2 regions of the Streptomyces sp. NPDC059010 genome follow, and region 2 is predicted to be linked to the other one. Evidence: riboswitches for the same ligand, from Rfam matches in the RefSeq annotation. Region 2 holds a riboswitch; the other holds the start of a gene.
What was found. A riboswitch is a leader RNA that binds a small molecule or an ion and turns the genes downstream of it on or off. The one in region 2 is predicted to bind cyclic di-AMP.

Region 1: linked by a shared signal. The riboswitch ahead of ACFWYS_RS36885 (C40 family peptidase) and the one ahead of ACFWYS_RS03880 (M23 family metallopeptidase) in region 2 are both predicted to bind cyclic di-AMP.

What each region holds. Positions count from the first base shown of each region.
Region 1 is NZ_JBHYJA010000046.1:77,864-83,319, forward strand. Features, by position in the region: gene ACFWYS_RS36860 (DUF397 domain-containing protein) at 1-172, opposite strand, end outside; gene ACFWYS_RS36865 (helix-turn-helix domain-containing protein) at 182-1,051, opposite strand; gene ACFWYS_RS36870 (ATP-binding protein) at 1,265-1,708, shown strand; gene ACFWYS_RS36875 (LysR family transcriptional regulator) at 1,741-2,655, opposite strand; gene ACFWYS_RS36880 (LysE family translocator) at 2,756-3,370, shown strand; gene ACFWYS_RS36885 (C40 family peptidase) at 3,432-3,905, opposite strand; cyclic di-AMP (ydaO/yuaA leader) riboswitch at 3,909-4,119, opposite strand; gene ACFWYS_RS36890 (hypothetical protein) at 4,462-4,770, opposite strand; gene ACFWYS_RS36895 (ATP-dependent Clp protease proteolytic subunit) at 4,778-5,413, opposite strand.
Region 2 is NZ_JBHYJA010000003.1:19,809-25,264, reverse strand. Features, by position in the region: gene ACFWYS_RS03890 (HPr family phosphocarrier protein) at 1-152, shown strand, start outside; gene ACFWYS_RS03885 (GntR family transcriptional regulator) at 342-1,037, opposite strand; gene ACFWYS_RS03880 (M23 family metallopeptidase) at 1,222-2,007, opposite strand; cyclic di-AMP (ydaO/yuaA leader) riboswitch at 2,020-2,184, opposite strand; gene ACFWYS_RS03875 (M16 family metallopeptidase) at 2,399-3,787, opposite strand; gene ACFWYS_RS03870 (M16 family metallopeptidase) at 3,784-5,127, opposite strand.

The DNA of each region.
Region 1 (5,456 bases), on a different contig from region 2:
CGGGTCCGGCCGGATCCTTGGAGTCGCGTACGGCGAGCAGTCCGATCCAGGGACCGGAGTGCGCCCGTGTCGTCTCGACGCAGTTGTTCGCTCCCGTGCTGTAGCTGCTGCGCAGCCATCGCGCAGCGGGGAGATCGGTACTTGAAGTCACCTTCCGAGGCAGTGCGGTCATGGTGCCTCCTTACGCGCCGCCACCAAGCGCGGCGATGTAATCCATCGATTCCTCGGGCGAAAGGGCGTGGATCCGAAGGGCGTTGAAGGCCTCCGTGTAGGCCTGGAGGTCTTCTTTCCGTTCGAGGTAGAGGCTACTCGTCAAGTGGTCGAGAACAACCACATCCAGATCAGAGGTGCTCGAAAATGAGAAGATAACGAAAGGCCCGGTGATGCCGATATGTTCTCCGGCCGCGAACGGCAGGACCTGCAGCCGGACTTGGGGCAGCCGCGCCGCCTCCATCAGCCGCCCCAGCTGCCGCGCCATCACCTCGGGCCCGCCGATCTCCCGGCGCAGCACCGCCTCGTCCAGCACCGCGCACAGCTTCAGCGGCGGATCGCCGTGCAGCACGTCCTGCCTGGCCAGCCGCACCGCGACCAGCGCGTCCAGCCGTTCGTCGGCGGCGTCGTCGAGCCCGCTCACCGCGGCCCGGGTCACCGCCCGGGCGTATTCGGGTGTCTGCAGCAGCCCGGGCACAACGGACGTCTCCAGCGTGCGCATCGCACTCGCCTGGGACTCCAGGCTGATGAAATCCCGGTACGTCGGCGGCAGCACTCCGCGGTACGCATGCCACCAGTGATGGCGGCCGCCCCCCTCGTCGGAGCCCGCCAACACCAGCAACAACTCCCGCAGTTGGGCGTCCCGCACGCCGTAGGCGTCGAGCAGTAACCGCACATCGGCCGGTTTCACCCCGCTGGCGCCGGTTTCGATCCGACTCACCTTGGACTGGTGCCAGCCCACCAGCCGGGCCGCCTCACCACTGGTGAGCCCCGCCTCGGTGCGCAACGCACGCAGTTCTGCGCCCAGTTTTCTGCGGCGCACCACGGGACCGTGCTGCATGGACAACTCCTTACTCCAACCGAGCCGCCCAAATACGGTCTGCCGTCGCAGAGTTCACCGCTTCGAGCGACAGATATATGCATATCTTGGTGGATCGCCACCTCTGACGGGCGCGGTAATGGCAGTCTGGCGACGAAGCACCAGTCCGGGACCGTACTCGAACCATCCGCTCCGTGTCGGACTTCGGTCCCGTGGGAAAGGGACGACATCGCCATGGCAGATCACCTGGAAGCATCCGTCACTCTGCCGAGCGATCCCGCCTCGGTCTCCGCGGCCCGGGCCTATGTGGTCTCCACCCTCGCCGAGTGGGGGCTGCCACCGGACTCGGAGGAGGCCGAGACCATTCGGCTGATCGTCTCCGAACTGGCCACCAACGCCGTACAGCACACCCTCGGGCAGTCACCCACCTTCACGGTGGACATCGAGCTCGACCGTGACGAACAACTGCGCATCGGCGTGACCGACAGCCATCCGCGCCTGCCCAGGCGGCTGCCGGCCGCCGTCCAGCAGGACAACGGCCGCGGTCTGGTCATCATCCGCTGGCTGACCGCGGAGTGCGGCGGCAAGATGAGGGTGCGGCCCACCCGGGAGGGCGGCAAGACCGTGTCCGTCGAGGTGCCGTGGACCGTACGAGTGCCCGCGGCGCAAGAGCCGTAGCACTCCGTCGGGCGCTTGTGGACCAGGCCCGCTCAGGGCTGATGGGCTCGGCCGAAGGTGCCGCGGAGCAACGCCCTGAAGGCGTCCGCCGCGGGAGCCGCCTCGTCCACGCGGTGGGCGACCGAGATCGTACGGCGCAGGCCGCCGTCCTCCAGCGCGCGCACCCCGACCGGAGTGACCGACGTGCGCGCCACCATCTCCGGTACGACCGCGACGCCGAGCCCCGCGCTGGCCAGCGCACACACCAGGAGATACCCGGGGGTCGGGACCAGGACCGAGGGCGTGGCGCCGGCCCGGGCCAGGGCCGCCTCGACGCCCCGCCGGGCCGGAGCGTCCGGGGCCATGCTGATCAGGGGCTGTCCGGCGAGTTCGGCCAGGGGGAGGCGAGCGGACCCGCTGGTGAGGGCGTGGCCCGGGGCGGAGACCAGGACCAGTTCCTCCACGAGGATCGCTTCGACGCCGACGGAGGACGGGAGCGGGGTCGGATCGCCCGGCTCGTAGGTGTGCGTCAGGGCCAGGTCGACCTCGCCGGAGGCCACGGCGGCGACACCGGCCGAGGGTTCGTAGTCCGTGATCGTCAGTTCCACGTCCGGATGGGCCCGGCGGAAGGCGCTCAGGGCCGGGGGCAGCAGATGGATGCCGGCGGTCTGGAAGGTGGCCAGCCGGAGCGTGCCGCCGGACAGCCCGGTCAGCCGGGCCAGTTCGTGCCGGGCCCGCTCCAACTCGTCGAGCACCCGCCGTGCCCTGGCCACCAGCAACTCGCCCGCGCCGGTGAGCCGCGCCCCGCGGTGGTGCCGTACCAGAAGGGCGGTGCCCGTCTCGCGCTCCAGCTTCGCCAGCTGCTGGGAGAGCGCGGGCGTGGTGTAGCCGAGCCGCTCGGCGGCCCTGGTGATCGACCCCGCCTCCGCGACCGCAACCAGAGCGGCGAGGCGGGTCGGGTCGTACATGGTGGCTTCCTCCGGACGGGCCGAGCCTAAAGCGATGCTTAAGGCCCTTCCAGAATATTCGACATACCTGCTGAAGGCTTCCGCACGGCACTCTGGCCGCATGGACGCTCAGCTCATCGCCTTCACCGGGGTCTCCGCCGGCCTGGTCGCCATGCCCGGGGCCGACTTCACCGTCGTCGTACGCAACGCCCTCGTCTCCCGCCGGGCCGGCATCGCCTGCGCCCTCGGGATCGGGGCCGGGCTGCTGGTCCATGTGACGCTGGCGGTGGTGGGGGTCGCCGCGGTGCTGGCCGCCGTACCGGCGCTGTTCCGGGCGTTGCAGGTGGTGGGCGGTGTCTATGTGCTGTATCTGGGCGTCCAGACGCTGCGGCAGCGGCACACCGAGGTGGCCGACGCGCGCGAGGACTCCACCGGCCGCCCGTTGCGGCAGGGCTTCGTCACCAACGCCCTCAACCCGAAGGCGTCGCTGACCTTCCTCAGCGTGCTGCCGCAGTTCGTGCCCGCGGGCGCTCCGGCGCTGCCCCGGACGCTGCTGCTCGCGCTGATCGTGCTCGCGATCGCGCTGGTGTGGTTCCAGGTGGTCGCCCTGCTGGTGGACCGGCTCGGCAGGTGGCTGCGCCGGCCGCGCGCCGCGAGGGCGGTCACGGTCGGTACGGGCGCCGCGCTGACGGCCTTCGGCCTGGGGCTCCTCGCGGGGCCGCTGGCGGCCCTCTGAGAGCCTGCGGCCCCGAGGGCGGTGACGGCGTGTCAGACCGCCGCCACCGCCCCCGGGAGGGTCACTTGACCCGGCCGTACCAGACGCTCCTGGTCCAGATCTTCTGCAGCTTTACGACGTCACCGCTCTTCGGGGAGTGCCAGAGCTTTCCCTTCCCGGCGTAGATGCCTACGTGGTAGACGTTCGACCCCGAGTGGAAGAACACCAGGTCCCCGGCCTTGCGGTTGCCGGCGGAGATGTGGCGTGTCTTGTTGTACTGCTGGGCCGCCGTACGGGGCAGCTTCTTGCCCGCCTTCTTGTACGAGTACAGCGTGAGCCCCGAGCAGTCGAACCGGTTCGGCCCGGTGGCGCCCCACCTGTACGGGGAGCCCTTCTTCGAGGCCGCGACCTGAAGTGCCTTCGACGCCGGCGTGGCGGCCTCCGCCTCGGAGGCGAAGCCGGGTGCCACGATCGATCCGCCCACGGCGGCGATGGTGAGAGCCGAAGCCGTACCGGCCCGGACCATGAGCGACGGGACACGATTGAGCGCAGTCATGCGCAACCCTTCGTCAGCCGCCTGTGAAGGATGACCTGTCGGATTCGGGCTGGCGAAGTTGCCCGGCCGCGTTGCCGCGGCTTCACCCCAAGGGTTGCTCGGCTCGAACGAACGTCCGCTCCGGCGACCCGTCTTGCTCGGGTCCTCCACTCCTGCCGATCCACTCCTGTCGACCGGTCATCCGGGCGGCGGCAGGACTCGGCGTCCGCCCGGACCGCCCCGCCGCTGTGGCGGGGGCTTGTCGTCAGACAGGGATCTTGACGCACGGATGAACGAAAAACCCAACGGAATCGGGGATTTGTGGTGTTACTCACCACTCACCCGTTCGGGTGGACACCCTTGCGTCCGGGTCGGTGTCCAGGTGCCCGAGGAGCCTCGGACCAGGGATGGAACGCCCAATTCCGCCTAGCGGTCATGCCCCTTGCGCAACCCTGAAGGGCGCGCAAAAGGAGAGGTGACTACGCCGAAAGGGGGTACGCCATTTGGTCCGTTTCGGCGCCGGGCCGGACGCCTCGTCAGAGGGTCGGGGTGTCCGGATCCGGGTCCGTAGGGGACGTCAACTGTCGGAGCGCGGCGGCACCGTGACGCGAGCCGTGCGGCGCTCCCCGTCCAGCACGCGCAACGCACGCGCCAGCGTGAGCGCGTGCAGCTCCGTCTCGCCGCGCTGGTGCATCAGCGCCAGCGCGTCCCGCAGCGCGGCCGCCTTGCTCACGAGCGCCTGGGCGGCGCGCAGTCCGCGGTAGGTGTCGCCGTGCTGGGCCGGGTTGATCCGGCCGAGCAGGTCGACCACGTCGAGGTAACGGTCGATCAGCTCCCCCTCCGCGCGGGTCAGCGCGGGAAGGGGCGGCAACTCGGGTGGAAGCACCGGCCGGTCACCGTCCCGTCGGCGGGGCGAGGGTGGCCTTGCGGCTCGGGATGATCCGGTCCACCAGCCCGTACTCCAGTGCCTCCCGGGCGTCGAGGATCTTGTCCCGCTCGATGTCCTCGCTCACCTGTTCCCGGTCGCGCCCGGTGTGGTGGGCGAGCATCTCCTCAAGGCGGACCCGAACGCGTGTCAGTTCGTCGGCCTGGATGGCCAGATCGCTCGCCTGGCCCTCGACCGGCTCGGGCAGCCCCGGCTGATGGATCACCACCCGGGCCCCCGGCAGTGCGAACCGCTTGCCCGCGGTGCCCGACGCCAGCAGGACCGCGGCGGCCGAGCCGGCCTGGCCGAGGCAGATCGTCTCCACGTCACAGGTGACGTACTGCATCGTGTCGTAGACCGCCGACATGGCGCTGAACGAGCCGCCCGGCGAATTGATGTACAGCGATATGTCCTGGTCGGGGTTCTTGTGCTCCAGATACATGAACTGGGCCATCACGTCATTCGCCGAGATGTCGTCGATCTGTGTGCCGAGGAAGACGATCCGTTCCTCCAGCAGCTTCGAGTAGGGGTCCTGGGTCCGGGTGCCGTTGCTCGTACGCTCGGTGAACTCGGGCAGGACATGGCGGGCGGACGGTCGGGTCATGGCTCACGCTCCCTTGGCGGGGTGCCCGTAAAAAATGTACAGG
Region 2 (5,456 bases):
ACGCGGCTTCCATGCTGGCTGTCCTGGGTCTGGGCGCCCAGGGCGGCGAGGAGATCGTCCTCGCCTCCGACGCCGAGGGTGCGGACGTCGCCCTCGACCGTCTGGCGAAGCTGGTCTCCGAGGGCCTTGAGGAACTGCCCGAGACGGTCTGAATGACCTGAGCGGGACTCCGCAGCAAGCGGTGAAGCCGCGTCCGTCTTTCCGGCGGGCGCGGCTTCGTCGTTTTCGAGCAGGAGGCATACGGGTTTCCGCGCGGCGGCCGACGGAATTCACGGCACCCGAAAAAGGGCAGCGGAAATTTCCCGCCACCGAATATCCCTTCTTTGTATACGGCGCCCGTGTTAATGCCGCAGGCTCGGCATGTTTACGGGATGTTGCGAATTCCTCACACGCTCCGCGCGGTCACCGCCGGAGCCGAACCGCAGCCGGTGCGCGGAGGTCGAGCGCTCGGTGTGCAGCATGGTGATCGCGCGGGCGCGTTCGCCGTCGCCGCGCGCCACCGCGTCCACGATCGCGCCGTGCTCGGTCCAGGACTCCACCGGGTCGACCGGCGCCTCCACGGCGTACATCCAGGCGATCTTGTGGCGCAGCTGGGTCAGCATCGAGGTCAGGGCGGGGCTGCCGGAGGCCTGCGCGAGCGTCTCGTGGAACCAGCCGCCCAGGGAGCGCAGGTCGTCGCTGTTCCCCCGCCTGGCCCGCTCCTGCCCCAGCCTGACCAGGCCGCGCAGGACTTTCAGATGGGCCTCGGTGCGCCGCTGGGCGGCCCGGGCGGCGCCGAGCGGCTCCAGGAGCAGGCGCATCTCCAGCAGGTCGGCGGCCTCCTCCTCGGTCGGTTCGGCGACGCACGCGCCCGCGTGCCGCCGGGTCACCACGAAGCCCTCCGCCTCCAGGGTGCGCAGGGCCTCACGCACGGGGACGCGGGAGACTCCGTAGCGGCGCGCGAGGAGTTCCTCGGTGAGCCGGCCGCCACGCTCGTAGACACCGGCGACGATGTCGTCCCGGATCGCCGTGCATACCGAATGCGCCGGAATACGCATGACCGACCTCCGCCTTAATCCCCGTGAAACGTCGACGAATGACGTGTGTTCAGTGACTCTATGGCAACCGGCCGGAATTTCCGACGGCGGGCCGGAATCCATGGATATTTTTTGGTCAGCCGATCGTCTCCGAAACGCCGAAAGCCCCGGCTCGGGGAGCCGGGGCTTCGAGGGGACGTGCGGGTCAGATGTTCACGCCGTGCGAGCGCAGGTAGGCGACGGGGTCGATGTCGGAGCCGTACTCCGGCGAGGTCCGCGCCTCGAAGTGCAGGTGCGGGCCGGTGACGTTGCCGGTGGCTCCGGACAGGCCGATCTGCTGGCCCGGAGTGACGCTCTGGCCCACCGAGACGCCGATGGACGACAGATGGCCGTACTGGGTGTACGTACCGTCGTTCATCTTGATCACGATCTGGTTGCCGTACGACCCGCCCCAGCCGGCCTCCACGACGGTGCCGGAGGCGACCGCGTGCACGGAGGTGCCGCTGGCGGCGTGGAAGTCGATGCCGGTGTGGCTGCCGGAGGACCAGACGGCGCCGCCGGCCAGGTAGCCGGTGGAGACGTACGAGCCGGTTATGGGGGCGACGTACGACAGCAGGCGCTTGCGCTCGGCCTCACGGGCGGCGCGCTCCTTGGCCTCGCGCTCCTGCTTGGCCTTCTCGGCCGCCTTCTTGCGCGCGGCCTCCTCGGCGGCCTTCTTCAGGGCGGCGGCCTCCTGGGCCGCCTCCTCCTGCGCGGCCGCCTGGTCGGCGATCTGGTCGGCGATCGAGTTGTCGATGGTGATGACCGGGATGAGGCTGGTCTGCTCGGCGGCGGGTTCGGCGGCGAGCGCCGGAGCGGCCAGAGTGCCTATGACACCGGTGGCGGTGAGAGCGGCGACGCCCGCCGCGCGGGCGGTGGTGCGCTCGAACCGGCCGGGACGACGGTGCTTCCCGGAGGCGCGGTTCTTCCCGGTGGCGCAGGTGAACGCCATGTAGAGGCTGGTCCTTTCCTTCCCTCTCGCCTACCGGGTTAGCTGACGGGTTCGGAGCAGGAAGGTCTCCTACGGACCCCCTCGCGACTGGCGCGGGCGTCCGATTCACCCCAGGGACTTCGATGGGTCCCCGGCTCCCCTGGCTTGCGCCGTACGGGGACTCGGCGATGGCTGACCGGTGCCGCGGACGCGGCGCAGTGCCTGACGGACAGCCCGGAAGACGCTAAGCGGGACGTCTTTCAATACCCAAACGGATCACGGGTTTTGTAGCGCATCCCACAGGCCAGACAGGCAGCCTCTCCCTCAATTCGGGCATAAAGGGGCCCTGGTGACCGGTGAGTCACCAGGGCCCCTACGCGCGCGTGCCGTCGCCCCGCGCCGTGCCTGTCCGCTATTCGGCCGCCACGACGGTGACTTCGCCGATGCCGAGGGCCTCGACGGGCCCGTGGATCTCGGCCGCGTCACCGACGAGGATCGTCACCAGCCGGTCCACCGGGAAGGCGCTCACGGCCGCGGCGGTGGCCTCGACGGTGCCGGTCGCGGCGAGCTGCTGGTACAGCTTCGCCTGGTAGTCGTCGGGCAGGTGCTGCTCGACCTGGTCGGCCAGCGTGTTCGCCACGGACGCGGCGGTCTCGTACTTCAGCGGCGCCACCCCGACGAGGTTCTGCACGGCGAAGTCCCGCTCGGCGTCGGTGAGCCCCTCGCCGGCGACGCCGCGCAGGACCTTCCAGAGGTCGTCCAGGGCCGGGCCGGTGTTCGGGGTATCGACGGAGCCGCTGATGGCGAGCATCGACGCGCCCGTGCCGTCCGGGGCGGAGCGCAGGACCTGCCCGAAGGCGCGCACGCCGTAGGTGTAGCCCTTCTCCTCGCGCAGCACCTTGTCCAGACGGGAGGTGAGGGTGCCACCGAGGCAGTACGTGCCGAGCACCTGCGCGGGCCACACGCGGTCGTGCCGGTCCGGGCCGATCCGGCCGATCAGCAGCTGCGTCTGGACGGCGCCGGGGCGGTCCACGATGACGACGCGGCCGGTGTCGTCGGCGGTCACCGGCGGGACCGGCCGCGGCTCGGCCGGGGAGCCGGTCCAGGCGCCCAGGGTGTCGCCGAGCAGGGCGTCGAGGTCGACGCCGGTGAGGTCGCCGACGACCACCGCGGTGGACGTGGCGGGCCGGACGTGGCGCTCGTAGAAGGCGCGTACGGCCGCGGAGTCGATGTTGCCGACCGTCTCCTCGGTGCCCTGGCGCGGGCGGGACATGCGCGAGGTCGCCGGGAACAGCTCCTTGGAGAGCTCCTTGGCGGCACGGCGCGAGGGGTTGGCCAGCTCGTGCGGGATCTCGTCGAGCCGGTTGCGGACCAGTCGCTCGACCTCGGCGTCCGCGAACGCGGGCGCCCTGAGGGCGTCGGCGAGCAGACCGAGCGCCCTGGCCAGGCGGGAGGCGGGCACTTCGAGGCTGACGCGCACACCGGAGTGGTCGGCGTAGGCGTCGAGGGTGGCGCCGCAGCGCTCCAGCTCGGCGGCGAACTCCTCGGCGGTGTGCTTGTCGGTGCCCTCGGAGAAGGCGCGCGCCATGATCGTGGCGATGCCGTCCAGGCCCTTCGGCTCGGCGTCCAGGGGCGTGTCCAGGAGCACCTCGACGGCGATGACCTGCTGACCGGGGCGGTGGCAGCTCAGGACCGTCAGGCCGTTGTCCAGCTTGCCGCGCTCGGGCGCCGGGAACGCCCAGGGCCGGGCCTCGCCGGCCTGGGGCTGCGGGTGGAAGTCCATGCTGGCGAGCTCGGTCACTGCGCCGACTCCTCGTTCTCGTCGGTGGTCTCGTCGGCCTCGGCTGCGGTCGGCTCGTAGACGAGCACCGCGCGGTTGTCGGGGCGCAGGCGGGCCTTGGCGATCGCCTGGACCTCCTCGGCGGTGACGTCGAGGACGCGCTGTACGGCGGTGAAGGCGAGCTGGGGGTCGCCGAACAGGACGGCGAACCGGCACAGTTCGTCGGCGCGGCCCGCGACCGTGCCGAGCCGGTCCAGCCACTCGCGCTCCAGCTGGGCCTGGGCGCGCTCCATCTCCTCGGCGGTGGGGCCCTCCTGCGCGAAGCGGGCGAGCTCCTCGTCGACGGCCGTCTCGATGACGGGGACCTCGACGTCGCCGGAGGTCTTCACGTCCAGCCAGCCGAGAGAGGGCGCCCCGGCCAGGCGCAGCAGGCCGAAGCCGGCCGCGACGGCCGTACGGTCGCGGCGGACGAGGCGGTTGTAGAGGCGGGAGGACTCGCCGCCGCCGAGGACGGTCAGCGCCAGGTCGACGGCGTCGCACTCGCGCGTGCCGTCCTGCGGGAGCCGGTAGGCGGCCATCATCGCGCGCGCGGGCACGTTGTCCTCGACGACCTCGCGCAGCTGCTCGCCGATGACGTCGGGCAGCGAGCCGTCGCGCGGCTCGGGCTTGCCGTCGTGGGCCGGGATGGAGCCGAAGTACTTCTCGACCCAGGCGAGCGTCTGCTCCGGGTCGATGTCGCCGACGATGGACAACACGGCGTTGTTCGGCGCGTAGTAGGTGCGGAAGAACGCGCGCGCGTCCTCCAGGCTGGCCGCGTCCAGGTCGGCCATCGAGCCGATCGGCGTGTGGTGGTACGGGTGTCCGTCCGGGTACGACAGCGCGGTCAGCTTCTCGAAGGCGGTGCCGTAGGGGACGTTGTCGTAGCGCTGGCGGCGCTCGTTCTTGACGACGTCCCGCTGGTTCTCCAGGCCCTCCTCGTCGAGCGCCACCAGCAGGCTGCCCATCCGGTCGGCCTCCAGCCACAGCGCGAGCTCCAGCTGGTGGGCGGGCATGGTCTCGAAGTAGTTGGTGCGCTCGAAGCTGGTGGTGCCGTTCGGCGAGCCGCCCGCGCCCTGGACGAGCTCGAAGTGACCCGTGCCCTTCACGCTGCTGGAGCCCTGGAACATCAGGTGCTCGAAGAGGTGGGCGAGTCCGGTACGGCCCTTGACCTCGTGGCGGGAGCCGACGTCGTACCAGAGACAGACCGCGGCGACCGGCGTGAGGTGGTCCTCGGAGAGCACCACACGCAGGCCGTTGGCCAGGCGGTGCTCCGTCGCGGTGAGGCCGCCGGATTGTGCCTCCGGTGTGGCCGTGTGACCCATGGGCAAGGTGTCCTTCCGGTCGCGTGCACTGCGTTGTGCCGAGCAGTTCGGCTTAAAGTTCCTGCCACTGTATGCAGCGTCCGAAGGGTCGGCGAAGTTCCCGGTCAGAACGCCGTGCCGGTACGACGGCGAACGTGGGCCGGGGCAGGTGTGCGTCAGGGCGCTCCGGCACGTCGCCTCCGACGTCGGCGACGAGTGCCCGGTCGGCCGCCACGCCCCCTCCATCCGCGGCGGCGTGCCGGTACCCTGCGATCACTCCGGGGAGTGAACGGTCGCGCGGCGCGGACTTGCCGCCGTGGATCCGTGCGCATCTCTGCATCGGCTGCGCG